Regions from separate parts of the Streptomyces sp. NPDC101237 genome, predicted to be linked through region 1. Evidence: riboswitches for the same ligand, from Rfam matches in the RefSeq annotation. Region 1 holds a riboswitch; each other region holds the start of a gene.
What was found. Region 1 has a riboswitch for cyclic di-AMP ahead of ACIRQ9_RS22460 (C40 family peptidase). Riboswitches for the same ligand answer to the same signal wherever they lie in the genome.
Positions count from the first base shown of each region.

Region 2: linked by a shared signal. The riboswitch ahead of ACIRQ9_RS03710 (transglycosylase SLT domain-containing protein) and the one ahead of ACIRQ9_RS22460 (C40 family peptidase) in region 1 are both predicted to bind cyclic di-AMP.
Region 3: linked by a shared signal. The riboswitch ahead of ACIRQ9_RS38915 (peptidoglycan DD-metalloendopeptidase family protein) and the one ahead of ACIRQ9_RS22460 (C40 family peptidase) in region 1 are both predicted to bind cyclic di-AMP.
Region 4: linked by a shared signal. The riboswitch ahead of ACIRQ9_RS00490 (M23 family metallopeptidase) and the one ahead of ACIRQ9_RS22460 (C40 family peptidase) in region 1 are both predicted to bind cyclic di-AMP.

Region 1 is NZ_JBIWNY010000014.1:110,143-117,148, forward strand. Features, by position in the region: gene ACIRQ9_RS22420 (adenosylmethionine--8-amino-7-oxononanoate transaminase) at 1-281, opposite strand, end outside; gene bioB (biotin synthase BioB) at 274-1,482, opposite strand; gene ACIRQ9_RS22430 (hypothetical protein) at 1,684-2,022, opposite strand; gene ACIRQ9_RS22435 (hypothetical protein) at 2,044-2,199, opposite strand; gene ACIRQ9_RS22440 (8-amino-7-oxononanoate synthase) at 2,437-3,564, shown strand; gene ACIRQ9_RS22445 (DUF397 domain-containing protein) at 3,624-3,851, opposite strand; gene ACIRQ9_RS22450 (helix-turn-helix domain-containing protein) at 3,861-4,721, opposite strand; gene ACIRQ9_RS22455 (ATP-binding protein) at 4,934-5,392, shown strand; gene ACIRQ9_RS22460 (C40 family peptidase) at 5,426-5,899, opposite strand; cyclic di-AMP (ydaO/yuaA leader) riboswitch at 5,903-6,117, opposite strand; gene ACIRQ9_RS22465 (hypothetical protein) at 6,449-6,757, opposite strand; gene ACIRQ9_RS22470 (ATP-dependent Clp protease proteolytic subunit) at 6,765-7,006, opposite strand, start outside.
Region 2 is NZ_JBIWNY010000002.1:168,282-175,287, reverse strand. Features, by position in the region: gene ACIRQ9_RS03720 (outer membrane lipoprotein carrier protein LolA) at 1-32, opposite strand, end outside; gene ACIRQ9_RS03715 (polyprenyl synthetase family protein) at 338-1,345, opposite strand; cyclic di-AMP (ydaO/yuaA leader) riboswitch at 2,043-2,238, shown strand; gene ACIRQ9_RS03710 (transglycosylase SLT domain-containing protein) at 2,244-2,741, shown strand; gene ACIRQ9_RS03705 (HAD family hydrolase) at 2,765-3,571, opposite strand; gene ACIRQ9_RS03700 (ATP-grasp domain-containing protein) at 3,744-4,988, opposite strand; gene fahA (fumarylacetoacetase) at 5,265-6,482, shown strand; gene ACIRQ9_RS03690 (M56 family metallopeptidase) at 6,714-7,006, shown strand, end outside.
Region 3 is NZ_JBIWNY010000048.1:6,125-13,130, reverse strand. Features, by position in the region: gene ACIRQ9_RS38940 (MBL fold metallo-hydrolase) at 1-335, opposite strand, end outside; gene ACIRQ9_RS38935 (Glu/Leu/Phe/Val dehydrogenase dimerization domain-containing protein) at 476-1,654, shown strand; gene ACIRQ9_RS38930 (GNAT family N-acetyltransferase) at 1,863-2,177, shown strand; gene ACIRQ9_RS38925 (TetR/AcrR family transcriptional regulator) at 2,187-2,789, shown strand; gene ACIRQ9_RS38920 (SGNH/GDSL hydrolase family protein) at 2,834-3,619, opposite strand; gene ACIRQ9_RS38915 (peptidoglycan DD-metalloendopeptidase family protein) at 3,858-4,787, opposite strand; cyclic di-AMP (ydaO/yuaA leader) riboswitch at 4,790-4,952, opposite strand; gene ACIRQ9_RS38910 (alpha-galactosidase) at 5,261-7,006, opposite strand, start outside.
Region 4 is NZ_JBIWNY010000001.1:110,345-117,350, reverse strand. Features, by position in the region: gene ribA (GTP cyclohydrolase II) at 1-405, opposite strand, end outside; gene ACIRQ9_RS00510 (MarR family winged helix-turn-helix transcriptional regulator) at 613-1,140, opposite strand; gene ACIRQ9_RS00505 (dihydrofolate reductase family protein) at 1,210-2,340, shown strand; tRNA gene ACIRQ9_RS00500 (tRNA-Met) at 2,397-2,470, shown strand; gene ACIRQ9_RS00495 (PP2C family protein-serine/threonine phosphatase) at 2,672-3,766, shown strand; cyclic di-AMP (ydaO/yuaA leader) riboswitch at 4,024-4,184, shown strand; gene ACIRQ9_RS00490 (M23 family metallopeptidase) at 4,192-5,235, shown strand; gene ACIRQ9_RS00485 (aldo/keto reductase) at 5,390-6,361, shown strand; gene ACIRQ9_RS00480 (PrsW family intramembrane metalloprotease) at 6,396-7,006, opposite strand, start outside.

The DNA.
Region 1 (7,006 bases):
ACCGCCGGCTCGTGCGTGAGCCCGCCGAACATCACGTGGCTCATCCGGCCGAGCTGGTCGCGCGCGGCCTCGTTGAGCACCGGATGGTTGTAGCCGTGGATCGCCGACCACCAGGACGACATGCCGTCGACCAACTCGCCCGAGCCGTCCGCGAGCCGCAGCCGGACCCCGCTCGCCGACTCCACGACGAGCGGTTCGGCCCGGCCCGGCATCGGTCCGTACGGATGCCAGACGTGCCGTCGGTCCAGCTCCAGCAGCTCGGGGACGCTCAGGTCAGGCATTGGGCGCGAGATCCGTTCCGGCGCCCCTGCGGCGGACGGCGACCAGGTCGGTGCGCGGCTCGTTGGCGAGCGAGGTGGCTTCCGCGAGCGCGGCCGCCTCCTCGTGGGAGCCGCAGACCCCCGACCCGCAGCCGGCCTCCCCGTGCGACCCGCAGCCGGCCTCCGCGTGCGACCCGCAGCCTCCGGCCGCGACGTCGGCCCGGTGCTGCGGCAGCGTCACCTCGTCGGCGCCCTCGACCACGAACCCGGCGTCCGCGATCATCTCCAGGTCCGCCTGACCGGCCTGCCCCTCGGTGGTGAGGTAGTCGCCGAGGAAGATCGAGTTGGCCAGGTTCAGCGCCAGCGGCTGCATGGTGCGCAGGTGGACCTCTCGGCCGCCCGCGATCCGCACCTCGACGTCCGGGCAGACGAACCGCACCATCGCCAGGATCCGCAGACAGCGCTGGGGGGTGAGGTTCCACTCCTTGGCCAGCGGGGTGCCCTCGACCGGGATCAGGAAATTGACCGGCACCGAGTCCGGGTCCAGCTCGCGCAGCGAGAAGACCACGTCCACCAGGTCCTCGTCGGTTTCACCCATACCGGCGATCAGACCGGAGCAGGCCGACAGACCGGCCGCGTGCGCCTTGGTGACCGTGTCCACCCGATCGGCGTACGTGTGCGTGGTCGTGATGTCCCCGTACGTCCCCTCGGACGTGTTGAGGTTGTGGTTGTAGGCGTCCGCGCCCGCCGCGCGCAGCCGCTCGGCCTGGCCGTCGGAGAGCAGCCCGAGGCAGGCGCACACCTCGACGCCTTCGTTCTGCTCCTTGATGGCCTTGATGGTGCCGGCGACCCGGTCGACGTCCCGGTCCGTCGGGCCGCGTCCGCTCGCCACCAGGCAGACCCGCTTGGCGCCGCCGGCCAGGCCGGCGGCGGCCGCCTTGGAGGCCTCGTCGGGCTTGAGCCAGCTGTACTTGAGGATCCCGGTCGAGGACCCGAGGCGCTGCGAGCAGTAGGAGCAGTCCTCAGGACACAGACCGGACTTGAGGTTGACCAGGTAGTTGAGTTTCACGCGCCGGCCGAACCAGTGCCGGCGCACCTTGCCGGCCGCGGCCACCACATCGAGCACGTCGTCGTCGGAGGTCGCCAGTACGGCGAGTGCTTCCTCGCGGGTCGGCAGCTCGCGCCGAAGCCCCTTGTCCACCAGCGTGTTCAGCAGGTCCATGAGAGCCGATCCTGTACTACGGGGCCGCTCCTGGCCAAGGAGAGTTTGCACAACCCTGTCAGTTCGACGTGTGGGATATGCAACAGGACCACCCCCGTACACAGGGTCCACAGAGAGCATGGAAGACCAGGTCAGAGACCCGAATCCGGATCCCGTCGCCCGTTTGGCGAGAGCCGTGTGCGACACGCACAGGCCAGTGGATCAGTATGGAGGATTCCTACAACACCCCCGAGTAGGCTGATCACCCAAGCGCCGTGCGTGACGGGGTGCGGGCTTGTTCTTGGAGCTCTCGGCATCCCCCACCGTGCGGCCGTAGGGGACCGCGAGGCGCACGACCAGATCTCGAGCGAACGGCGGACGCACGCGGAACTCGCGCTCGTAGTTCGCTGATTGTCCGCGTGCGGACGCGTTCTGGGCGACGAAACGGATGCCGGCCCCGATGATGGTGATCAGTGCTGCCAGTACGCCGAGTACGGGCGCGGCGGGCGGGAAGACGACGGCCAGGATGCCGAGGACCGCTGCCGCGAGGGCGTAGGTCACCGAGCCGTAGGAGCCGATCCGTTAGGTCCAGCGCTTGTTCGCCACGATGGTGATCGCGACCCCGCCGATTCCGGTTCCCCAGTTGGGGCCCCGGTACTTGGCGTGGACGCGGCCCCTGCGGGCGTTGCCGTATTCGTCGCTGTCGAACGCCACCGGTGCCTTGCTGGTGTCCAGCACGCTCCGCGGCGTGCCTCGTGCGGTCGCGCCGCAGCAGCCGCTGACTCGCGGGGCGCCGCCTGGGCGTGCGGCCGGTCCGCGTGAGGGACGATCACGATCCCTTACGAAGGGCGTGATACAGCCTCTGACCTGGACGATTTCCCTGCTGGACATAACCGGCTGTGGGTATTGCCACACAGTGGTGGCTGATGGTCCCGCTAGGGTCTGTTCACTGCCCACAAAATCACCGGAGGAGCCATGGCGTTCGGCTGGATCGACGAACAGGCGGAACTGCGCCGCCGCGCCGGACTGGTTCGGACCCTGCGCCCCCGCCCCGCCGACTCCCCGCTGCTGGACCTGGCGAGCAACGACTACCTGGGCCTCGCCCACCACCCCGAGGTGACCGAGGGCGCGGCGGTCGCGGCCCGGACCTGGGGCGGCGGCTCCACCGGCTCCCGGCTGGTCACCGGCACCACCGAACTCCACACCGAGCTGGAGCGCGAGCTGGCCGATTTCTGCGGGTTCGAGGCGGCCCTGGTCTTCTCCTCCGGCTACGCCGCCAACCTCGCCGCCGTCACCACCCTCGGCCCGCACGGCTCCCTGATCGTCTCCGATGCCCTCAACCACGCCTCCCTGATCGACGGTTGCCGGCTGGCCCGGGGTACCACCCAGGTCGTCGGGCACGCGGCCCCGGACGCCGTCCGCAAGGCGCTCGGGACGCACGAGGGGCCCGCGGTCGTCGTCTGCGACACGGTGTTCTCGGTGGACGGCGACGCGGCGCCGCTGGCCGCGCTGGCCGAGGCGTGCCGGGAACGCGGTGCCGGGCTGCTCGTGGACGACGCGCACGGGCTGGGCGTGCTCGGGGACGGCGGGCGGGGCGCGCCGCAGGCGGCCGGGCTCGCCGGCGCCGACGACGTGGTGGTCACGGTGACCCTGTCCAAGTCGCTCGGCAGCCAGGGCGGGGCCGTGCTCGGCCCGGCACGGGTCGTCGACCACCTGGTGAACGCGGCCCGGACCTTCATCTTCGACACCGGTCTTGCACCGGCCGCGGCGGGCGCGGCGCTGGCGGCGCTGCGGTTGCTGCGCCGGGAGCCCGAACGCGCGGAGCGGGCCCGTGCCGTCGCCGCCGAACTGCACGCACGGCTGACCGCCGCGGGTCTGGAAGCGGTGCGTCCGGACGCCGCGGTGGTCTCCGTGCGGGCCCCGTCCCCGGAGGGGGCCGTGCGGTGGGCGGCCGCCTGCCGTGCGGCAGGCCTGGCCGTGGGCTGTTTCCGCCCGCCGTCCGTGCCGGACGGCGTGTCGCGGCTCAGGCTGACCGCCCGTGCGGACCTCTCCGGGGCCGAGATCGAACGCGCTGTACAGGTGATCGGTGAGACACGACCATGAGTCGGCGTGACACGGCCGGGTCCTGACCGAATGCGGATACGGAGTCGGTCACGTACCGATCAGCAGGTGAGCGCCGACACGAAACCCGCCCAGCTCCCGGGGGAGAAGAGCAGCGCGGGTCCTGCCGGGTCCTTGGAGTCGCGCACGGCGAGCAGTCCGGTCAGCCGACCGGAGTGCGGCCGTGCCGTCTCCACGCAGTTGTTCGCTCCGGTGCTGTAGCTGCTGCGCAGCCACCGCAGTCCGTGCAGATCAGTACTTGAAGGTACGTTCCGAGGCAGTGCATTCATGGTGCCTCCTTACGCGCCGTCACCTATCCCGGCGATGTAATCCAACGAGTCCTCGGGCGAAAGGGCGTGGATCTGAAGGGTGTTGAAGGCCTCCGTGTAGGTCTGGAGGTCTTCTTTCCGTTCGAGGTAGAGGCTACTCGTCAACTGGTCGAGAACAACAACATCCAGATCAGAAGTGCTCGGAAATGAGAAGATTACGAAAGGCCCGGTGATGCCGACATGGGCTCCGGCCGAGAATGGCAGCACCTGCAGCCGTACCTGGGGCAACCGGGCCGCCTCCAGCAGCCGTTCCAGCTGCCGCGCCATCACGCCCGGGCCGCCGACCTCCCGGCGCAGCACCGCCTCGTCGAGGACCGCGCTCAGCTCCAGCGGCGGACGGTTGCGCAGCACGTCCTGCCTGGCCAGCCGCACTTCCACGAGGGCGTCCAGCGCCTCGTCGTCGAGCCCGTCCACGGCCGCCCTGGTCACGGCGCGCGCGTACTCGGGGGTCTGCAGCAGCCCCGGCACGACCGAGGTCTCCAGCGTGCGCATCGCGCCGGCCTGTGACTCCAGACTGATGAAATCCCGGTAGGTGGGCGGCAGTACGCCGCGATAGGCATGCCACCAGTGGTGCCGCCCCGCAGTGTCCTCCGACCCCGCCAACACCAGCAGTAACTCGCGCAGTTGCCCCTCGACCACGCCGTAGGCGTCCAGGAGTAACCGCACATCGGCCGGTTTCACACCGCTGGCGCCGGTCTCGATCCGGCTCACTTTCGACTGGTGCCAGCCCACCAGACGGGCGGCCTCGCCGCTCGTGAGGCCGGCACCGGTGCGCAGCGAGCGCAACTCGGCGCCCAGTTTCCGGCGGCGCACCGCGGGACCGTTCTGCATGGGCTACTCCCTACTCCTTCCAGACCGCCCGAATACGCTCTGGGGTCGCAGAGTTCACCGCATCGAGCGACAGATATATGCATATCTTGGTGGATCGCTCCCCTGACCGTCCTGGCAATGGCAGTCTGGCGAAGAAGCACCAGTCCGGGACCGTACTCGAACCATCCGCACCGTGTCGGACCACGGTCCCGTGGGAAAGGGACGACGTCGCCATGGCAGACCACCTGGAAGCATCCATCACTCTGCCGAGCGATCCCGCCTCGGTGTCCGTGGCCCGCTCCTACGCGCTGGGCACTCTCGCGGAGTGGGGTCTGCCGCCGGGTACGGAGACCGCGGACACCATCCGCCTCATCGTCTCCGAACTGGCCACCAACGCGGTCCAGCACACCCTCGGGCAGTCCCCGACCTTCACGGTGGACCTCGTCCTCGACCGGGACGAACACCTGCGCATCGGCGTCACCGACAGCCACCCGCGGTTCCCGAAGAGACTCCCGGCCGCGGTCCAGCAGGACAACGGGCGCGGCATGGTGATCATCCGCTGGCTCACCGCGGAGTGCGGCGGCAAGCTCCGGGTGCGCCCCACCCGGGAAGGCGGCAAGACCGTCTTCATCGAGCTGCCCTGGGCGGTCCCGGCCGGTACGGTCACCGCGGCCGGCCAACAGGAACCGTAGCCCCGAGTTCCCGCCGGCCGGCCGCCGCCCGGTTCAGCTGACCCGGCCGTACCAGACGCTGCGCGTCCAGATCTTCTGCAGCTTCACCACGTCCCCGGTCTTCGGGGCGTGCCAGATCCGTCCCTTCCCGGCGTAGATGCCGACGTGGTACACGCTGGAACCCGAATGGAAGAAGACCAGGTCTCCGGCCCTGCGGCTGCCGGCCGAGACGTGACGGGTCTTGTTGTACTGCTGGGCCGCCGTTCGCGGGAGCTTCTTGCCCGCCTTCTTGAACGAGTACAGCGTCAGCCCTGAGCAGTCGAACCGGTTCGGTCCGGTGGCACCCCAGCTGTAGGGCGAGCCCTTCTTCGAGGCCGCGACCTGAAGAGCCCTGGTCGCTATCGTGGCGGCCGAGGCGTCCGCAGCGACGCCCGGGATCACGATGGAGCCGCCCACGGCGGCAATGGTGAGCGCCGAGGCCGTGCCGGCCCGCGCCATCAGCGACGGGACACGATTGAGCGCAGTCATGCGCAACCCTTCGTCAGCCGCCTGTGAAGGATGACCTGTCGGATTCGGGCTGGCGAAGTTGCCCGGCCGTGTCGCCACGGCTTCACCCCTAGGGCTGCGCGGCCCGGTCGATGGTGCGACCGTGCCGGCGACCCGTCGTGCTCGGGTCCTCCACTCCTGCCGATCCACTTCCGTCGACCGGTCATCCGGGCGGCGGCAGGACTCGGCGTCCGCACGGATCGCCCCGCCGCTGTGGCGGGGGCTTGTCGTCAGACAGGGATCTTCACTTACGCGTGTCCGAAAATCCCAACGGAATCGGGGATTTGTGGGGTTACTCACCACCCACCCGTTCGGGTGGACAGGGGTGTGTTCGAATAGCAGCCAACTGCCGTACGTAGCCCCGGACCTGCGCCGAAGCCCTCCGCGTGCCCCTGAGTGCGCGCATCTTGAGCGGGCTCGGCGGTCAGGTAAAACCACGCCACACTCGGCCGAACAGCCGTAACCCCACTGGGTCGTTTCAACTCCGGCCCCACCGGCGGGTGGACGCGTCGCACCGGACGACGGCGGGTCTCACCGTACGCAGTCGGGCGGGAGTGCGACGCGCGCGGTCCGGCGCTCGCCGTCGAGCACCCGCAGGGCCCGTGCGAGCGTGTCCCCATGGAGCTCCGTCTCGCCCCGCCGGTGCATCAGGGCGAGGGCGTCGCGCAGCTCGGCCGCCGCGCGCACCAGCGCCTGCGCGGCGCGCAGCCCGCGGTAGGTGTCCTCGTTCTGCGCCGGGTTGATACGGCCCAGCAGGTCGACCACGGCCAGGTAACGGTCGATCAGCTCGCCCTCGGCGCGGGTCAGCGCGGGCAGCGGCGGCAGCTCGGGCGGCAGCATCGCCCGCTCACCCCGCGTCCTGGCCGGGCGAGCGCCTGCGGCCCGGCACGATCCGGTCCACCAGCCCGTACGCCAGCGCCTCCTGGGCGTCCAGTACCAGATCCCGCTCCAGATCCCGGCGCACCCGGTCCGGTGTCCTTCCGGTGTGCCGGACGAGCATCTCCTCCAGGAGCGCGCGCGTCCGCTCCAACTCCGCCGCCTGGATGACGAGATCACTCGGCCGGCCCTGCACCGGCTCCGGCAGCGACG
Region 2 (7,006 bases), on a different contig from region 1:
CCCGTGCTGTCCTCGGTTTCGTACGGTGCCATGTGTGCCTTACCTCCGTCGTCGGCGGCGGCTGTGCTCGCACGTGTCCCACCCTGAGCCGCCATTCTCACCCGAATCGGTGAGCGGTGGTGATTTCCGTGGTGTCCATCTCACCAAATCCGGGCCGCTCAAGCGTCAGACCCGGGAGCCAACTCCGTGTACGACTGCGGTATGACACAAGAGCGGAGGCGCCTGCCCCGACCCGTAGGGGTCGCACGGCACAGGCGCCTCCGGTCACGTTCCGTGACCCGCCGGCCGCGCGGGTCCTCCGGGATGCACGACCTGTGTCACACAAGAAGGGCCGGAGCTAGCCCGCGCGGTGCACGACCGCGTCGCACAGCTCCAGGAGCGCGGCCTTCGCGTCGCACTCCAGCAGCGGCGCCAGGGCGGCCCTGGCCTCCTCCGCGTACCTGACCGTGTCCCGGCGTGCCTGCTCCAGCGCCGGATGCGCCCGCAGGGCGGCCAGGGCCTCCGCATGCCGCGCGTCGTCCGTGAGGTCGGAGTCCAGCAGCTCGCACAGCGCCAGGTCCTCGGCCAGCCCCAGCCGGGCCGCCCGCTCCCGCAGCCGCAGCACCGGCAGCGTGGGGACGCCCTCGCGGAGATCGGTCCCCGGGGTCTTGCCGGACTCGTGGGAATCGGAGGCGATGTCCAGGACGTCGTCGGCGAGCTGGAAGGCGACGCCGAGGCGTTCGCCGTACTGGGTGAGGACGTCCACGACCGTCTCGTCGGCGCCGGACATCATCGCGCCGAAGCGACAGGAGACCGCCACCAGCGAGCCGGTCTTGCCGCCGAGCACGTCGAGGTAGTGGTCGACCGGGTCGCGTCCGTCGGAGGGCCCGGCGGTCTCCAGGATCTGGCCCGTCACCAGCCGTTCGAACGCGAGGGCCTGGACCCGCACCGCCTCGGGTCCGAGGTCCGCGAGGATCTGCGAGGCGCGGGCGAAGAGGAAGTCGCCGGTCAGGACGGCGACCGAGTTGCCCCAGCGGGTGTTGGCGCTGTCGACGCCGCGCCGCACGGCCGCCTCGTCCATGACGTCGTCGTGGTAGAGCGTGGCGAGGTGGGTCAGCTCGACGACCACCGCCGACGGCACGACGCCGGGCGCGTACGGGTCGCCGAACTGCGCGGCCAGCATCACCAGCAGGGGCCGGAACCGCTTCCCGCCGGCCCGCACCAGATGCTGCGCGGCCTCCGTGATGAACGGGACCTCACTCTTGGTGGCTTCTAGCAAGCCCTCCTCGACAGCCGTCAATCCGGCCTGGACATCGGCTTCCAGAGCCTGGTCCCGCACGCTCAGCCCGAACGGCCCGACGGTCACGAGGGGTCTCCTGTCTGCTGGTGTCCACTGGCGCTTACACGGTTTGTCGATAGGTCGCTGCCATCACTCAAGTCAGCGTATCCGGTCAGGTTTCGATCACCGAGGGCGCCCACCGTTACACCCCGGGCGCTATCGGATCACGACCGGTATGTTTTTGATCAGCCGATACGACCTGACATCTCATGACTTAACAGGAAGTACCGGATCTTGTCGCGAACCGGAGGCACGCGGTGCCCCGGACCGGAGGTACCCCTGCCGCCGCTCGTCGATGCCGGCAGACCCCACTGCGCGGCCTCTCATTCCGAATAAGAACAATTCGGACAATTCTCGGAATTACCTGTGACGCCCGCCACTCCACCCGCCTCCATCGGGGCAATGCCTACAAATCGCGGCGTCCCGCTATTCCGTCGACACCCGGAAAAGCTCATGCAATGAATCCCTATTGTCCGATTCGCCGCAATTGCCTCTTCGTGAAGTGAGTCACGTGGCCCTGGGTGCCACACATGCGGTGAGGTGACCCTTTCTTCCCTTGCGCCGCACGGGAGTTGAGGCTTGGCAACCGCAAAGGATCAAGTACCCCATAATACTCAGATCAAGGTCAATAGAGGTTTTGTGGGCATCAGGCGCTTGTTTCGGACATGTGCTCTCGCATACGTTCCGGCTCACCGGGCGGACGCCGAATCCTGCCGCCGCCCGTCGTGACCCATTGACGAGTTCATTCGCACGGCAGGAGCGGGGGAACCAGGTAAGCCGCCGGACCGGGCGACGGACGTCATCGAAGAACGTCGTACCGGAACGGCTAGGGGTGAAGTCGCTCCGCCTCAGGGCGGTGCGGCCGGGCACTCCCCGGGCCCGAACCCGACAGCTCACCTCGCAGGCGACGGAGAGGAACGTCACCATGTCCGTTGTCGCCCAGCACCGCCGTACCCGCCGCAACTCCGTCCTTCGCAGGCTCACCGTCGCGGCGACCGGCGCGGCCGTTCTCGCCCTTCCGCTCATCGGGGCGAGCGCCGCCTCCGCCGCCACGTCCACCGCCACGACGGCTTCGTCGGCCTCCACGACGCTCGCCGGGTACCCGAACAACCTCGACGGCTGGATCCGCGAGTCCCTCGCGATCATGGCCGAAAAGAAGATCCCGGGCACCTACGACGGCATCTACCGCAACGTGATGCGCGAGTCCTCGGGCAACCCGAGTGCCATCAACCTCTGGGACTCCAACGCCGCCAAGGGCATCCCGTCCAAGGGCCTGCTCCAGGTGATCGACCCGACGTTCAAGACCTACCACGTGGACGGCACGTCGTTCGACGTCTACGACCCGGTCGCGAACATCACCGCCGCCTGCAACTACGCCGCCGCGCGGTACGGCTCGATCGACAACGTGCACGGCGCGTACTGACCGGCGCGTACTGACCGCCGCCGTCAGCCGAAAAGTCGTTCGAGGACGACGGCCACGCCGTCGTCCTCGTTCGACGAGGTGATCTCGTCGGCCACCGTCTTGAGTTCGGGATGGGCGTCGGCCATCGCCACCCCGTGGGCCGCCCAGTCGAACATCGGGACGTCGTTGGGCATGTCCCCGAAGGCGACCGCCCGCTCCGGGCTCAGCCCGAGCCGGTCGGCGGCCAGCGCGAGGCCGGTCGCCTTGGTCACCCCGCACGGCTGCAGCTCGACCGTCCCCGGTCCCGACATGGTGACCGTCGCCAGCGACCCGACCACCGCGCGGGCGGTCGCCGCCAGTTCGTCGTCGGACAGGGTGTGGTGGCGCAGCAGCACCTTGCTGATGGGCGCGCACCACAGGTCGTCGCGCCGGCCGACCCGCAGCGCGGGCAGCGCGGGGTGGGGCATCCGGTAGCCCGGCTCGATGAGCGTGAGCCCGTCCACGCCGTCCTGGTCGACCGCCGCGTAGACCTGACCGACCTCGGCCTCGATCTTGCCCAGGGCGGTCTCCGCCAGGTCCCGGTCCAGGGTCACCGACCAGAGCAGCCGGTGCGCGCCGGCGTCGTACACCTGGGCGCCCTGGCCGCAGACCGCGAGTCCGGTGCAGCCCAGGTCCGCCAGGAGAGCGCGCACTCTCGGCGCGGGGCGGCCGGTCACCACGAGATGCCGGGCCCCGGCCCGGGCCGCCCGCGCGAGCGCGGCGAGCGACCGTTCCGACACGCTGTCGTCGGCGCGCAGCAGCGTGCCGTCCAGGTCGGTGGCGATCAGTGAGTACGGCGTGGGTGCGACCATGATCAGAGAATACGGACAGCACGCCCGGCAGACTCACCGTGCGTCTCGGCCCCAAGTGGCGCCCGCGGTCACGGTGATGGGGCGTCCCGGGCAGGGCGCGTGAGGTCCGCGGCGGGACACGGGCGGTGGCCGGCCGGGAACGGCGTCCGCGGCCGGTCGGACGGTCCGGCGGCTAAGGCGCGGACGCGCCGGACCCGCGGCGGTTGGTGCGCCACAGTTCGTACAGGTGCTTCGCGCCCGGTCGCACGAGGCGGGCGAGCATCGTGACGAACGGCAGCGGATCGTCGCCGGCGAGCCAGGCCAGCTCGGTCCCGCTCGGCCGGCCGGGCGCGTGCGGTGTCGTGTAGCCGCTGCGCCGGTAGGCGAGGAGGGCGGGCAGGTCGATGTTCTCCACCACGTACCGGTGCCCGGCCCGTTGTTCCCCCTCCGGGACCCGGCGCCCGGTGAGATCCAGGTGCATCGCGCGGACCACGTCCACCCCCGACTCGCTCTCGAAGAGCCGGAACTGGGCGCCCATCCGCGGGTTGAAGTCGAGCAGTTTGTACCGCCCGTCGCGGCGGTCGAAGCGCAGGTCGAGGTCGACGACGCCGCTGAAGCCGATCTGTTTGACGAAACGCGCGGCGAGGTCGGCGAGTTCCGGGTTGTCGACGACGTACGCGTTGGCCGTCATGCCCGCGTGCGGCGGCCACGACCGCACCTTGACGCCGGTGAACAGGGCGAGCGGGTTGGAATCGGCGTCGGCGTAGCCGTGCACGATCCAGTCCTCGGCGTCCTCTCTCGGCAGGTACTCCTGGAGGATGACACCCGGACGGGTGCCCCAGTCACGGGCGAGAGCGAGCAGTCCCTCACGCGTGGCGATCTTCGTCGTGCCGTTGACGGCGGGCCTGCTGCGCCGGACGAAGGCCTCGCGGTTCTTCGCGACGATCGGGAAGCGGGCCTTCTCGGCGAAGTCGGCGATGTCGTCGTACGACTGCGGGAAGGCGGCCGCGGGGCTGGGGACGCCGTGCTCCACGCACAGTTCGTGCAGCCCCTGCTTGCTGGCGAGCCGGCGCGGCAGCGCGGGGTCCACGCGCGGGAAGAGGAAGCGGTCTGCGAGCGCGTCCTGGTGCTCGGCGATCAGGACGGCTGCCTCCTCGTCGGTGGGGATCAGCACGGCCGGACGGCCTATGCGGCGGCCGATGCGGAGCAGTCCCTCGACCAGGTGGTCCGGTTCCTCGGCGCCGGTCGTCGGCCACACGAACGCCCGTGCGAGATAACGGGAGGAGGCCGCCGGCGTGTAGGCGTCCTCCGTGATCGCGTACATGGGAACGCCCATGCGCCCCAGACTGCGGATCGCGCCGACCCCGCCGTGATGCAGCGGATAGTCGCCGAACTTGACGATCAGGCCCGGTACGTCGCGATCCGCGTCGAGCGGCATGCTGACGGCACTCCCGGCCACGGGTCCCCCCACGTGTTCCCCCTACGGACCGGACCCACCCCGTCCGTGTCCCCCAAAGGACGCTAAGCCGGAATTGAACCCTCCGACAAGGCTTATCCGGACATTGCGAACTCTTTAGACACTGCCGCGACAGCCGACTCACCCGTAACGTGTGGCGCGACCACATGGAATGCCGCGCGACGTCGGAACGGCGTCACCACACAGTCGGCCAGGCGCGGCACGGATGAGAGCGAGGCAGCCACCCCCATGCCCCCCTTGCCCCCTTTCGAGGTCCCCGAGGGTGACCCCTTCGGCCCGCACAATCTTCCGTACGGCGTGTTCTCGACCTCCGAGAGCACGGAACGGAGGGTCGGCGTCCGCCTCGGAGACCACGTCCTGGATGCCGGTGCCGCGGCTCTCGCGCTCGGCTCCCCCTACGCCACGCTGCTGGCCCGTCCGACCCTCAACCCGCTGCTGGCCGCGGGCCGCACCACCTGGTCGGACGTCCGGCGCGCCCTGACCGCATGGGTGACCGTGCCCGCCCACCGCGAGGTGCTCGAACCGCTCTTCCACCCGCTGCCGGCGGTGACCCTGCACCTCCCCTTCGAGGTCGCCGACTACGTCGACTTCTACGCCTCGGAGAACCACGCCCGTAACGCCGGCCGCATCTTCCGCCCCGACGCCGCCGATCCGCTCACCCCCAACTGGAAGCATCTGCCGATCGGTTACCACGGCCGCGCGGGCACGGTCGTGGTGTCGGGAACGGATGTCGTACGGCCCTCCGGCCAGCGCAAGACGTCCCCGGACCCGGCGGAGGCACCGGTGTTCGGGCCCAGCGTCCGGCTGGACATCGAGGCGGAGGTCGGCTTCGTCGTCGGCGCGCCGTCGGAGCAGGGGCGGCCGGTGCCGCTCGGCGACTACCGCGAGCACGTGTTCGGGCTGACCCTTCTGAACGACTGGTCCGCGCGCGACATCCAGGCCTGGGAGTACGTCCCGCTCGGCCCCTTCCTCGGCAAGTCGTTCGCCACCTCGGTCTCGGCGTGGATCACGCCGCTGGACGCGCTGGAGGACGCCCGCGTCGCCCCGCCCGCGCGGACCCACCCGCTGCTGCCGTACCTCGACGACAGCGCCGAGGAACCCGCGGGCTACGACCTGCGGATGTCGATCGCGATCAACGGCAACGTGGTCTCCGAGCCGCCGTTCTCCACCATGTACTGGACCGCCGCCCAGCAACTCGCCCATCTGACCGTCAACGGCGCCTCGTTGCGCACCGGCGACCTGTACGGCTCCGGCACGGTGAGCGGCGCGGAACCCGCGCAGCGCGGTTCGCTGCTGGAGCTCACCTGGAACGGACGGGATCCGCTCGAACTCCCGGACGGCAAGCGGACGTACCTGGAGGACGGTGACGTGGTGACGATGTCCGCGTGGGCTCCGGGACCGGGCGGCGTCCGGGTGGGGCTCGGGGACGTCAGCGGGCGGATCGTCGCCGGGTGAGGGCGGGGTGTGACGAGGAGACCCGGATCCTCGTCGATGCCTGACTCGGGACTCCCGGTGCCGTCATACTGACGGGACACGCACCATGGCGATGCGCCCGCACGCGCACCATGCGAGGCGACGGCGCACCTGTCACGTGATGCGCCGGCGTACGCACTCCGTCGCGCAACGGCGCATCACCCCAGCACCACGCCACCCGCACACCCCTCGACCGGGAAACGGAGCCTCGGCATGACTGTCTGCCTGCTCCTGCTGAGCGTCGTCGCCCTGACGGCCGCGGTGCCCGCGCCGCGCGCGCTGGTGCGGGCCCTGTGGCCGGAACGGGAACCGGTGGTCGCGCTGTGGGTGTGGCAGTGCCTGGTCGCCACGGTGCTGATGTGCTGCCTGACCGCGCTCGTCCTGGGCGCGGCGGCCGTCTTCCACACCGTGCGCGACCGGGTGTTCGCGCCGGCGCCACCGGCGGTCACCGCCGCCTACGACCTGTCCGCCGCGCCGGCGTGGGCGGACGCCCTCACGGTGCTGCT
Region 3 (7,006 bases), on a different contig from region 1:
TCGATCTCCGCGAGGACGCTGGAGTGCCCCATCCAGGTCACCCGCAGTCCGCTCGCGGCGGGCCGGGCGAGGTCGGCGACGGTGGTGGGGTGCACCGGGACGGTGCCCCGCGGAGCGCGGCGGACGCGCTGCTCCTTCTCGAAGTAGGTCCTGGCGAATTCGAGCATCGAGCCCGAGGGCCGGGTGCGCGCGGTGCCGCCCGGGTTCTGGAAGACACCGTCCTTGAAGTGCGGTGAACCCTGGATACGGGCCATGCGCTCGCCGCCGGGTTCCACGCCGAAGGCGGCGGGCCGCGGCACGCGGAGCCCGGAGCTCTGGGAACGCGGACGGGTCACGGTACCTCCAGTGGTGTGGCGGGGTCCTCCATTATGGTCGGCCCCTCGGGTGGTCGGCGTTGACACCCCGCCACCCAGATCCTGATACTGAACCACTGTTCAGTAACACCCTCTCCTTCGCGAACCTCCCGGGAGCCACCATGGCCGCTCCACTGATGTCTCTCGTCTGGACCGACCACGTCACCGGACGGCAGGGCTTCCTGGTCGTCGACCGGCTGGTGCGGGGCGTGGCCAGCGGAGGCCTGCGGATGCGGCCGGGCTGCACCCTGGAGGAGGTCACCGGCCTGGCACGCGGCATGACGATGAAGGAGGCCCTGCACTACGACCCCACGGGCCGCTACGTCCCCCTCGGCGGCGCCAAGGGCGGCATCGACTGCGATCCGCAGGACCCCGGGGCGTACGCCCTGCTGGTCCGCTACCTGCGCGCCATGCGGCCGCACGTGGAGAGCTTCTGGACCACCGGCGAGGACCTCGGGCTGACCCAGGACCTGGTGGACCGGGCGGCCGCCGAGGCGGGGCTGGTCTCCTCGATCCAGGCCGTGTACCCGCTGCTCGACGACGAGGCCGCGGCCCGGCGGCGGCTGGCGGACGCCTTCGCCATCGAGGTGGACGGGATCGGCCTGGACGAGCTGGTGGGGGGCTGCGGAGTCGCCGAGTCGGCGCTGGCGGCCCTGGACCGGGCCGGGGTGCCGTACCCGGGGACACGGGTCGCGGTGCAGGGGCTGGGCACGATGGGCGGGGCCACGGCGCGTTTCCTCTCGCGGGCGGGGCTGACCGTGGTGGCCGTCGCGGACGTCAAGGGCACGATCGCCAATCCGTCGGGGCTGGACGTCGAGGCGCTGCTGCGCGCCCGGGACGCCTACGGCACCGTCGACCGCTCGGTGCTGCGCCCGGACGATCTCGAACTGCCGGGTGAGGCGTGGCTGTCCGCCGACGCGGAGGTGCTGGTGCCTGCCGCGGTCTCGTACGCCGTCGACACGTCCAACGAGCACCTGGTCACCGCCCGCTGGATCGTGGAGGCGGCCAACATGCCCGTCCTGCCGGAGGCGGAGGAGCGGCTCGCGGCGCGCGGGGTGACCGTGCTGCCGGACGTGGTGGTCAACTCGGGCACGAACGCGTGGTGGTGGTGGACCCTGTTCGGCGACATCGGCGCGGACGCGGACGAGGCGTTCGCGCACACCCGCCGCTCGATGCGGGCCCTGGTGGGGCTGATGCTGGATCGCGCCGCGTCCGACGGCACGACCCCGCGGGCCGCGGCCCACGCCGTGGTGGCCGACCGCCTGCCGGTGATCGCGGAACGGTTCGGCTGGTACCGGTGACCGTGACGGTCCGTCCGGGGGAGCCCGGTGACGCGGAGGCCGTGCGCGCGATCCGCAACGACGCGATCGCGCACTCGACGGCGCCGTGGACCTCGGCCCCGCGGTCTCCCGCGGCGGCGGCGGCCTGGCCGGCCGCGCATCTGGCGCGCGGCTCCGCGTTCGTGGCGGAAGTGGCGGGCGAGGTGGCCGGATTCGCGGTGTACGGCCCGTGGCGCGAGCTGGACGGCTACCGGTCACGGCGGAGGACTCGGTCTGCGTCCGTGCGGAGCGGCACGGGCTCGGCATCGGCTCCGCGCTCCTGGCGGCCCTCGTCGCCGCGGCGCGCGAGTCGGGCCACCACGCCATGATCGCCGGTGTCGAGGCGGAGAACACCGCCTCCGTCCGGCTGCACCGGCGGTTCGGCTTCGAGCACGCGGGGACGGGGCGGGAGGTGGGCGTCAAGTCCGGCCGGCGGCTGGATCTCACGCTCATGCGCCTGCCGCTGGGCGGGGACGGCGACACGCCCGGGGGCGGGACCGTCTAGGGTGACCGCGTGGCGAGAGTGCGGTTGAGCGTGGCCGAACGGCGTGAGGAACTGCTGCGGGCGGCCATCGAGCAGATCGAGGCGCGGGGGGTGGCGGCGGTGCGGATCGCCGACGTCGCCTCGGCCCTCGGCGTGAGCAACGCACTGGTGCTGTACCACTTCTCGACGAAGGAGAAACTGGTCGCCGCGGCCTTCGCCTACGCCGCCGAGGACGACCTGGCCCATCTGCGCAAGCTGCTGGGCCGCCGCACGTCGGCGTCGCGCCGGCTGCGGGCGGCGGTGCGCTGGTACGCGCCGACCGGGCAGGCCAAGGGCTGGCGGCTGTGGATCGAGGGCTGGGCGGTGGCGCTGCGCGAACCCGCCCTGCGGGACGTCGCCAAGCGGCTGGACCAGCAGTGGAAGGCGGCCATCGCCGAGGTCGTCGCCGAGGGCGTGGCCACCGGCGAGTTCCGGTGTCCCGATCCGGCGGCCGCGGCGCTGCGTCTGACCGCCCTGCTCGACGGGCTCGCCGTCCAGCTCACCTCCTACCCGGGCGCCCTGTCTCGGGCGCGGGCGCAGGAGTGGGTCGACGAGGCGCTGGCGCGCGAAGTGGGGCTGGAGCAGGACGCATGAGGGGCGGCCCGCGCGCGGGCCGCCCCTCGTCCGCTTCCGTGCCGTCAGGCCACGGAGGCGATCCGCATCCTGATGTCGTCCGGGGACAGCGCCCCCTTGGCGGTCACGTGGTCGCCCGAGGACTCGCCGCGCAGCCGCCGGCCGATCCACGGCACCAGGTACTCACGGGCCCACTGCACGTCGTCGCGGCGGATCTCCAGGGTGCCGCGGGGCGGCAGCAGCGGCCACGGCTGGTCCGGGTCGGCCGGCACCTCGAGGCCGAGCGCCTGACCGGCCCGCAGCGCCACCCGGGTGTGCCCCTCGGGAGACAGGTGCAGCCGGTCGCCGTCCCAGGCCCGCCGGTCCTGCACGGTCTTCAGGGACCACAGGTCGAGCACCGGGCAGCCGTACCGGTCGGCGACGGCGCGGACATGGCCGTTGTAGGTGGCGATCTTGCCGCGCAGATGCTTGAGGACCGGCACGCCCCGGGTGTCGAAGCCGGTGGTCACCAGGACCGTCCCGACGGCCTCGGTGAGCCGGGCCACGGCCCGCTCGAACCGCTCGGCCACCTCGTCGGGGTCGGTGCCGGGGCGGATGATGTCGTTGCCGCCCGCGCTGAAGGAGACCAGGTCCGGGGCGAGTTCGACGGCTCGCGGCAGTTGGTCCGCCACGATCTGGTCGAGCAGTTTCCCGCGCACCGCGAGGTTGGTGTAGTCGAAGTCGCCCTCGGGCCGCCGGTCCGACAGCAGGACCGCGAACCGGTCCGCCCAGCCGACGAAGGCCCCGTCGGGGCCGGGGTCGCCGACGCCCTCGGTGAAGCTGTCCCCCACCGCCACGTACGACCCGATCACTGATGCCTTGTCACTCTTCGAATCGTCTGCCACGTCGGACCATGATTCACCTCGGGCTGTGACCTACGCGACCGTAATAAGGGGTTGACTGCCGGTGATATAAGACACTTGTAAATAGTCGGCCAATCCAGGAATAAGCCCCTGATCAGGCGCGTTGACGCGTCGATCGCCCGAAGGCCGGACCCGGGGATCGGGGTCCGGCCTTCGGAGTGCGTGGCGCACGGGAGGTGTCGACGGGTCAGCCGACGGTCACGCCCTTCGAGCGGAGGTAGCCGACCGGGTCGAGGTCGGAACCGTAGTCCGGGGTGGTCCGTATCTCGAAGTGCAGGTGCGGGCCGGTGACGTTGCCGGTGGCGCCGGAGAGGCCGATCCGCTGACCGGCGGTCACGGTCTGGCCGGGCGAGACGGAGAGCGCCGAGAGGTGGCCGTACTGCGCGTAGTAGCCGTCGGCGAGCCTGATGACGACCTGGTTGCCGTAGGCGCCGCCCCAGCCGGCCGTCACGACCGTGCCCTCGCCGACGGCCTTGACCGGGGTGCCGGTCGGGACGACGAAGTCGACACCGGTGTGGTAGCCGCTGGACCACATGCTGCCGGCGACGTGGTAGCGGGTGCCGAGGGTGCCGCCGGTCACCGGGAGGGTGAAGCCGGAGACGGCCGTCGTCGACGCGTCCGAGGAGGCCGCCGGGTCCGAGGACGGCGCCGAGGGGGCGTGGGACCGCGAGGGCGCCGGCGTCTCGGGCCGGGAGTCCCGGTCAGGGCGGTCGGCCGCGGCGTGCCGGCCGCCGAGCGCGAGCTCGAGACCGGGGTGGATCAGCGAGGGGTCGCCGCCGACCGCCTGCCGGTTGTCGGCGTAGAGCCGCTGCCAGCCGCCGGGCACGTCGTGCTCGGAGGCGATCTTCGAGAGGCAGTCGCCGGACACCACGGTGTAGACGCGGTGCGTGGAATTCCCGGTGCCTGAATTACGGTCGGCGGCTTTCCGCGCGACCGTCTTCGCGACGGTCGGAATCGACTGCGTGGCCTTTTCGGAAACGGTCTGCGTGGTGGCCGCGTGGGCGCCGGTGGCCCCCATGAGCGGCAGGGCCAGCGCGGCGCCGCCGGTTCCGGCGACGGCCATCGAGCGCGTGAGGCGCTGGGACTTGGGACGGCGGTGCTTACCCTTCGCGGGCATGACACATTCCTCTCCGGCGCCTGCGAGGTGAGCTGTCGGGTTCGGGCTGGAGCTGCCCGGCCACGCGGGAAGACGTGGCTACACCCCTAGCCGTCCCGGGAACCGGAACAGGCGGTCATACCTGGTGGGTCCCCCGCTCCTGCCGGGCACGGGTGAGTGTGTGTGGGGACTCCGGTCGGCGGCAGGATTCGGCGTTCCGTCCGGATGCGTGGTGAACGTAAGCGAGCAGGACGCACACGAACAAGAGCCCGGTTCCGTCCGTCCTGGTTTCACGTGATCCGTTACGGGAATTCCCGGTCACTCTCCGTGAATTCCCGTCCCGCCCCGACCGTCAATCACCCGGAAAGGCACCGGAATTACGTGAGCATGACGCGCGACGGACGGTCACGGATATGACGCTCCTCACGCACGTCCCACCACGTCCGCTTATTCCAGAACTAGTCGGAATGAAAACACTACTTCGGACATATGGCTCAGATGCGACGGAGCCGGACAACCGTCGCATCCAGGTCGCCGCGCAGTTCCGTGCGCAACCCGTGGTGCAACAGCACGGCCCCGCGGAGTATTTCGCCCGTGTCCCGGTCTTCGTACGACGCCTCCGGGTCGAGCCCCTGGAGCCGCAGGGCGGGCATCGGCTCGCCGTAGCTCTGGGCCTGGAGCCAGGCGAGCACCACGGTCTCGTCGCCGAGGGTGTACTGCACCGCGCTGAGCCCGCCGGCCGGCGGCCGCAGCCGGAACTGGTCGCCGCGCTGCACCAGGGGCCGGATGTCCTTGTAGAGCTCCACCCAGCGGGCCGCCTCCGCCAGCTCCTCCTCGGTCCACCGCGAGAGGTCGCCGCCGACACCGAGAGCGCCCGCCATGGAGCTGACGAAGCGGAAGCGCAGGCTGCTGACCCGGCCGTTGAGCTGGTGGTTCGGACTGTCGGTCACCCAGGCGGACATGACCCGGGCCGGATGGATCTGGCTGAAGCCGTGCTGGATGGCGAGCCGGTCCAGCGGGTCGGTGTTGTCGGAGGTCCACACCTCGTCGGTGCGGCTCATGATGCCGAGGTCGATCCGGCCGCCGCCGCCGGAGCAGGACTCGATGGCGACGTCCGGGTGGGCCGCCCGGATCCGGTCGATCAGGGCGTACAGCCCGCGGACGTGGTCGACCCACAGCCGCTGCGGGTACGGCTCGCCGGGCCAGCCCGCGTCCGTGAAGCAGCGGTTGAAGTCCCATTTCACGTAGTCGATCGGAGCGCTGGACAGCAGGGTGTCCAGCTGCTCCCACAGGTATTCCCGCACGTCCTCGCGGGCGAGGTTGAGGACGAGCTGGTTGCGGAGTTCCGTCCGCCTGCGCCCCTGCTGGAACTGCACCCAGTCGGCGTGGGCGCGGTACAGGTCGCTGTCCGCGTTGACCATCTCGGGCTCGACCCAGATGCCGAACTGCATGCCGAGGGCGTGCACGTGGTCGCCGAGCGGCTTGAGGCCCTCGGGGAAGCGGTCCGGGTTGGGCGTCCAGTCGCCGAGGCCCGCGCGGTCGCTGGTACGGGCGCCGAACCAGCCGTCGTCGACCACGAACAGTTCGACACCGATCGCGGCGGCCCGCCGGGCGAGGGTGGCCTGCTGCTCCTCGGAGATGTCGAAGGTGGTGGCCTCCCAGGAGTTGAACAGCACCGGCCGGTCCCGGCCGGCGTCCGGGATGACGTACGCCCGCTGGTAGGCGTGCCAGGCACGGCTGGCGCCGCCGAAGCCGCCGTCGCTCCACAGGCCCGCGAAGACCGGGCTGGTGTAGGACTCGCCCTCGGCCAGCATCAGAAGGCCCGAGTCGTCGTAGCCGGCGCCGCCGGTGATCTGCACGCGGGCGTCGGGGAGTTGGGCGACGGCGATCCGCCAGGAGCCGGACCAGCCGAGCGCGCAGCCCCAGACCTCGCCGCGCTCCTCGGTGGCGTCGGTGTCGAGGGCGACCCAGGGCAGGTGCTGGTGGCTGGTGTGGCCGCGGCGGCTGCCGATCACCTTCTCGCCGTAGGTGAGCGGGGCGCGGGTGAGGCGGGACTCGGCGGCCCAGCGGCCGTGCAGCTGGGAGAGGCGCCAGCCCTCGCGGTCCGGGAGCGTCCAGGCGGCCGGGTCGGCCCGCAGCAGCTCCAGGGGCGCGTGCGCCCGGTTGTCGACGGTCACCCAGCGTTCGACGACGTCGCCGCGCATCCGGTAGTGCAGGGTGAGGAGGATCCCCGCGTCGTT
Region 4 (7,006 bases), on a different contig from region 1:
GGCGTCCTCGGGGAGGCCGAGGGCGGCGTTCGCCTCGTAGGTGTCGAGGCCCTGGTCCTGGAGGGCGTAGGCGTCGAGCTTGTTGTAGAGGCCGATGCCGCGTCCCTCCTGGCGCAGGTAGAGCAGGACGCCGCCGCGCTGCGCGATGCGCTCGACGGCCTCGCGCAGCTGCGGTCCGCAGTCGCAGCGGGCCGAGCCGAAGACGTCGCCGGTGAGGCACTCGGAGTGCAGGCGGACCAGCGGGAGCGTGCCGGGCGCGGGGTCGCCGAGGACGACGGCGACGTGTTCCTGGCCGTCGGCGAGGCCGTGGAAGGTGACGAGTTCGGCGTCGACGGTGTAGCCGTCGGTGAAGCGCAGCGGAACCCGGACGCGGGCGCGCTGGGTGGCGGCGGGGAAGTCGGGCATCGGGTCTCCTGTGTCCGGGTGCAGGACGGCAGCGGAATCTGCTTCAGATTTGAAGCAGATTCACCGCTGGGAACCCTACCCACGTTTTAAATTTGAAGCAACAGCGTTTCCGCGGGAACAACCACCCGCTCCCGCCCGTGAGCCATCCGGCGGGCGGCGGCCCGGAGGAGGTCTGACGGAGGCCCGTCCGAGGCCGTCGCGGAGCTGCTACGACGGGCCGGAACAGGGCGAGGACCGCCGGCGCCAGGGAACCTCGTCGGAGGTCGGCCGCGGCGTCGACGCGTCGCCCTCCAGTGCCCGCGTGATCGCCGCGCTGATCTCCTCCAACTGCGCGACCTGCTCGGGGGAGAGCTGGTCGAACACCGCCGCCCGTACCGTCTCGACATGCCCCGGCGCGGCCCGCTCCAGCACCGCGAGGCCCTCGTCGGTCAGGGCGGCGAAGCTGCTGCGCCTGTCCCACTGGCAGTCCTCGCGCCGCAGCAGGCCGTCCTTCTCCAGCCGGGTCACCGCGTACGTCAGCCGGCTCCGGGTGATCTTCGACTTCTCGGCGAGGTCGGTCATCCGCAGCCTGCGCTCGGGGGCCTCGGAGAGACTGACGAGGATGCCGTAGTACAGGTGCGGCATGCCGGCGTCCTGCTGGAGCTGCCGGTCCATAGCGTCTTCCAGGAGGTGCGTCGCCGAGATGTAGGCGCGCCAGGCGCTCTGCTCCTTCGGCGTCAGCCAGCGAGTCGTCATACCGCCAGTGTAGGTTTGTTTCAAACTTTAACCAAGCCTGCCCGTCGCCCCCGGGAGTGAGCCCGTCCGATGCCGTACCCCTACGTCCTGCTGTCCGCCGCCGTCTCCCTCGACGGCTTTCTCGACGACACCGGCCCCGACCGGCTGCTGCTCTCCTCCCCGGCCGACTTCGACCGCGTCGACGAGGTGCGGGCCTGCGTCGACGCGATCCTGATCGGCGCCGGCACCATCCGCGCGGACAACCCGCGGCTGCTGGTGAACGACCCCGGCAGGCGCGCCGCCCGGGTCGCGGCGGGCAGGCCCGAGTACCCGCTGAAGGTCACGGTCACCGCGACCGGCGACCTGGATCCGGACGCGCGGTTCTGGCACACCGGCGGCGAGAAGGTCGTGTACACCACGGACGCGGGCGCGGCGCGGATCCGCGGCCTCGGGGTCGCCGCGGACGTCGTCTCCCTCGGCGCCGAGCTCGACTGGCCCGCGCTGCTGCGGGACCTGTACGAGGCGCGCGCGGTCGGCCGGCTGATGGTCGAGGGCGGCGGCACCGTCCACACCCAGCTCCTGCGGCAGGGCCTCGCCGACGAACTCCAGCTCGTCCTGGCGCCCCTCCTCGTCGGCGACCCGAAGGCGCCGCGCCTGTTCGGCCCCGGCGGATACCAGGCGGGACGGCTGCGGCTCGTGGAGAGCCGCCGTATCGAGGACGTCGTTCTGATGCGGTACGAGCCCACCGCACCCGGCGCGGGCGGGTCGGTGTCCGCCGCCGACCGGCACTGGCTGCGGATCGCCTGCGAACTGGCGGCCGACTGCCCGCCCTCGCGGACCGCGTTCAGCGTCGGCGCCGTGGTGGTCGCGGCCGACGGCACGGAACTGGCCCGCGGTCACTCGCGCGAGGCGGGCGACCCCGTCGTGCACGCGGAGGAGGCGGCCCTGGCCAAGATCCCCGCGGACGACCCGCGGCTCGCCGCGGCCACCGTCTACACCAGCCTCGAACCCTGCACCCGCCGCGCCTCCCGGCCGCATCCCTGCGCGGAGCTGATCCTGCGAGCCGGGGTGCGCCGGGTGGTGACGGCGTGGCGCGAACCGGACACCTTCGTCGAGGCGGCCGACGGGACGGGAGCGCTGCGCGAGGCGGGGGTGGCGGTGCTGGTGCTCGGCGCCTACGAGGAGCTGGCGAAGGCCCCGAACGGCCACCTGCTGGGCTGACCGCGTTCGACCGATGTGACTTCGCCTCTCCCGATGGCGTATGCTGGTTTCAACGACGCGGGGTGGAGCAGCTCGGTAGCTCGCTGGGCTCATAACCCAGAGGTCGCAGGTTCAAATCCTGTCCCCGCTACTGAAGGCCCAGGGCCGGAATCCAGAACACGGATTCCGGCCCTGAGTCGTGTCCGGCGCGGCCCGGCGTGCACCGGCACGTGTCCGTCGTCACATCTCTCCGTGCTCATCCACCCGGCGCACACCGCTCGCCCCCGTCCGCTCGCAACCGCAAATCTGGACGGACACACAAGGGGATCCCCGAACAGAGGAGAGTCAGGCCGTGGGCTTCGAAGAGGCGCGGGAGGACGGGTCCGTGACCGTCCGCACCCTGGCCCGCCTGCTGCCCGCTCTGCTGATCGTCGCCGGTGTCCTCTACGACGTGCTCACCCCGGTCGCGTACACGGCCGTCCCCTTCTTCACGGCCGCCCCGCTGGTCGCCGCCCCGCTCTCCTCCCTGCGCACCACGGTCCTGACCGGCCTGGCCTCCTTCCTCGCCGTCTACGGCGTGCACGCGCGCTTCGGTCTCGTGCCCGACGCGGACGCCGTCACCGAGCTGACCACCGTGGCCACCGTCTCCGCCCTCGCCGCCGGCATCAACCGGGTCGTGCGCCTCGGCGACCAGCGGCTGGCCTCCGCCCGCGAGGTCGCCGAGGCCGCCCAGCGCGCGGTGCTGCCCGAGCCCGCCGAGCGGATCGGCGGCTTCGAGATCGCCGCCCGTTACGAGGCGGCCCAGGAGGGCACCCTCGTCGGCGGGGACCTGTACGCCGTCCAGGACACCCCGTACGGGGTACGGCTGGTCGTCGGCGACGTCCGCGGCAAGGGCATGGGCGCGGTCGCCGCCGTCGCGGTGGTGCTCGGCGCGTTCCGGGAGGCCGCCGAGCAGGAGGCCTCGCTGGAGGCGGTGGCGGGCCGGCTGGAGCGGGCGCTGGCCCGGGAGTGCGTCCGGCGCGGCGGAGTCGACACCTTCGAGGGGTTCACCACCGCCGTGCTCGCCGAACTCCCGCACGGCGAGGGCAGGGTCCGGGTCGTCAACCGGGGCCATCCGCCACCGCTGCTGCTGCACGCCGACGGCACGGTGCGCCCGGTCGAGGTGTCCGAGGCCGCGCTGCCGCTGGGGATGGGCGAGCTGGGCGCCTGGCCGGACCGGGCCGCCGAGCGGCCGTTCCCGAGCGGGACCGCGTTGCTGCTGCACACCGACGGCCTCTCCGAGGCCCGGGACGCGCACGGCCGGTTCTTCGACCCGGAGCGGCGCCTGGCCGGCCGGGCCGGCACCGCCCCGGGAGCGCTGCTGGCCCGTCTCGCGGCCGAGGTGCGCCGGCACACCGGCGGCCGGACGGCGGACGACATGGCGCTGCTGGTGGTGCGGCGCGCCTGAGCGTCCGTCCAGGGGAAGGTCACCCTCGGTGTGCGGACGGCAGCCCTCCGCATCACGCCCGGGTCACCATCAAAACGCTGTGACTCCCGTGCCGCACCGACCGCGCGGCCAACTCGACCGTTTTTGGCCGTTCGTGACAGGTAAGTCCTCGCTTCGAAAGCTTAATGATCAAGGAGAACGGCTTGGAATCTGCCAGCCGCGTCTATTAACGTTCGATAACGCAGCGCGGTCGTCCCAGCCGTCACCCGCGACGGCTCCGTGCGCACGCGCCGAATCCCGCAAGGGAACCGGGGAACCACCTCATTGGGGTGAATCGCTCGTATGTCGCCGGGTACGAAACGGTCGGTATACGCGCGTAGGAGACCTTCCCGCTCCGAACCCGTCAGCTAACCCGGTAGGCAGCGGAAGGAAAGGAGTGCGCCCGCGTGGCGTCCAACCGGCCTGCTCCGACAGCCCCGTTCGTGCCCAGTCAGCGTCAGCCCGAGGCTTACGGCTACGGCGCCGGGCGCACCGACGAGGGCCCCTGGGAGGAGTGGAACCCCACCGAGGAGTCCCTCGCCCCGGTACGCGGCCGGCACCGCGTCGCCAAGCAGCGCGGCGGCGGACTCGCCCGCAGCTCCACGGTCCTCGGCGTCGGTGTCATCGCCGCCGTCGGCGCGGGCGGCATGGCCAGCGCCAACACCGGCAAGCCGCCGGTCTCCCTCTCGCTGCCGGACCTGCCGTCCTCCGTCGACTCCCTGCTCGGCGACGGCACCGGCCACCAGGCCACCCAGGCCACCCAGACCGCGCTGAGCCGCGTCACCACGGCGACCGCCACCGACGCGGACTCCTCCTCCGACGCCGGTGAGGCACTGCGCAGCCGGATCATCGCGCAGGCCGAGCAGCAGCAGACCCAGATCGACGTCCGGGCCACCGCCAAGGCCGTGGCCGCCGCCGACAAGGCGGTCTCCGACGCCGAGTCCAAGGCGGAGAAGGCCGCGGCCACCCAGGCCGCCGACGCCAAGCAGAAGGCGCAGGCCGCCGAGAAGGCGCAGGCCGAGCAGAAGCGGCTCGCCGCGCTGGCCAAGCAGTACACGCTGCCGGTCGTCTCGTACACGATCACCGGCACCTTCGGCCAGGCCGGCTCCATGTGGGCCTCCGGCTACCACACCGGCCTCGACTTCGCCGCTCCCACCGGCACCCTGATCAAGGCCGTGCACAGCGGCACCGTCACGGAGGCCGGCTGGGCCGGCTCCTACGGCTACCGCACGATCCTCACCCTCGACGACGGCACCGAGCTGTGGTTCTGCCACCAGTCCTCGATCGGCGTCAAGGTCGGCCAGAAGGTCGCCACCGGCGACGTCATCGGCCGGGTCGGCGCCACCGGCAACGTCACCGGCCCGCACCTCCACCTGGAGGTCCACCCCGGCGGACAGGCCACCGGCATCGACCCGATGACGTGGCTGCGCGGCAAGGGCCTCACCCCCTGACGGACCCCACCGAACCCCGGCGGCCCCGACGACAACCCCCCGACGTCAGGGCTGCCGGTCCGGTGTGCCCGGAGTCCGCCGGGGCCTTCCGCTTTTACGAGAACTTCGCGTGGCGGCGGCATCGGTCCGCAGGCGGCCGGTGTTGAACTGGGACATGACTCCTTCTTCCGCTTCTTCCGCCTCCGGTTCCCTTCGCAAGCTCGGCTCCTCCGACCTGGAGGTCTTCCCGCTCTGCCTGGGCGGCAACGTCTTCGGCTGGACCGCCGACGAGGCCGCCTCCTTCGCCGTCCTCGACGCGTACACCGCGGCGGGCGGCAACTTCGTGGACACCGCCGACGCGTACACGGCCTGGATCGAGGGCCACCAGGGCGGTGAGTCCGAGACCGTCATCGGCAAGTGGATCGCGGCGCGCGGCAACCGCGCCGACGTCGTCATCGCGACGAAGGTCAGCCAGCACCCCGACTACCCCGGCCTGTCCGCCGCCAACATCAAGGCCGCCGCGGACGCGTCCCTGCGCCGCCTGGGCACCGACTACATCGACCTGTACTACACGCACTTCGACCAGCCCGAGATCCCGGTCGAGGAGATCATCGGCGCCCTGGACGAGCTGGTGCGGGCCGGCAAGGTCCGGCACATCGCCGCCTCCAACATCACCGCCGAACGGCTCCAGGAGTCGCTGGACTTCTCCGACCGCGAGGGCCTCGCCCGGTACGTCGCCCTCCAGCCCCACTACAACCTGGTCTCCCGCGACACCTACGAGGGCCCGCTGCAGGAGCTGGCCTCCCGCACGGGCCTGGCGGCGGTTCCCTACTTCGGCCTCGCCGCGGGCTTCCTCACCGGCAAGTACCGCCCCGGCGCGACGGTGGACAGCGCCCGCGCGGGCCGCGCCGCCCAGTACCTGGAGAGCGAGCGGGGCCGGCGGGTCCTGGCCGCCCTCGACGAGATCGCCGAGGCGCACTCCGCCCCGATCCCCACGGTCGCCCTGGCGTGGCTCGCGGCCCAGCCCACCGTCACCGCCCCGATCGCCTCGGCCCGCTCGCTGGAGCAGCTGCCCGCCCTGCTGGCCGTCGCGGACCTGGAGCTGACGGAGCAGGAACTGGACCGGCTCACGGCCGCCTCCGCGTGACGCGCTGGCTGTATTTGGCCACGAGCGTTGTCAGCTAGCCGCTGTACGGGTTGTGGGGCACGTACGGCGCCGGGGCCGCGTACCAGCCGGGCGCGCCCCAGGCCGGGGGCGGCTGGCCCCCGTACCCCGGCCAGCCGCTCGGGGCCGCGGCGCGGGCCGCGTAGTCCAGGGCGGGGCGTACCAGCTCGCGCCGGTCCCACAGCCGCGTGAGCAGGTCCCGCTCCCGCACCGTGAAGTCGGCGTCCGCCCGCCCCCGCCGCCCCCGGCGGCGCAGCAGGGCGAGTGTCGTCGCGTCCGCCTCGTACGCGGCGACCGCCCGGCCCGCCGGCTTGCCGAAGTGGTAGGCGGCGTACTCCCGGGCCATCTGCCGCGCCCGCATCGAGCCCAGGACGAACGGCTCGGCCGGCCCCAGCCAGCCCGCGTACACGTACGCGGGCAGCTCCTCCCGTACGGTCCGCAGCTCCCGCTGGCGCGTCCAGACCGCGAGCCAGGTCAGCAGCCCGAACACCGGCACCATGAACATGCCGTACACGGCGAAGAACCCGTACTGCCCGAACGACGAGGACCCGTTCCACAGCGCGTGCATGCTCATCGCGAGCAGCAGTCCGGTCACCGGCGCGAGCGCCCGCCGCGCCCGCTGCCGTT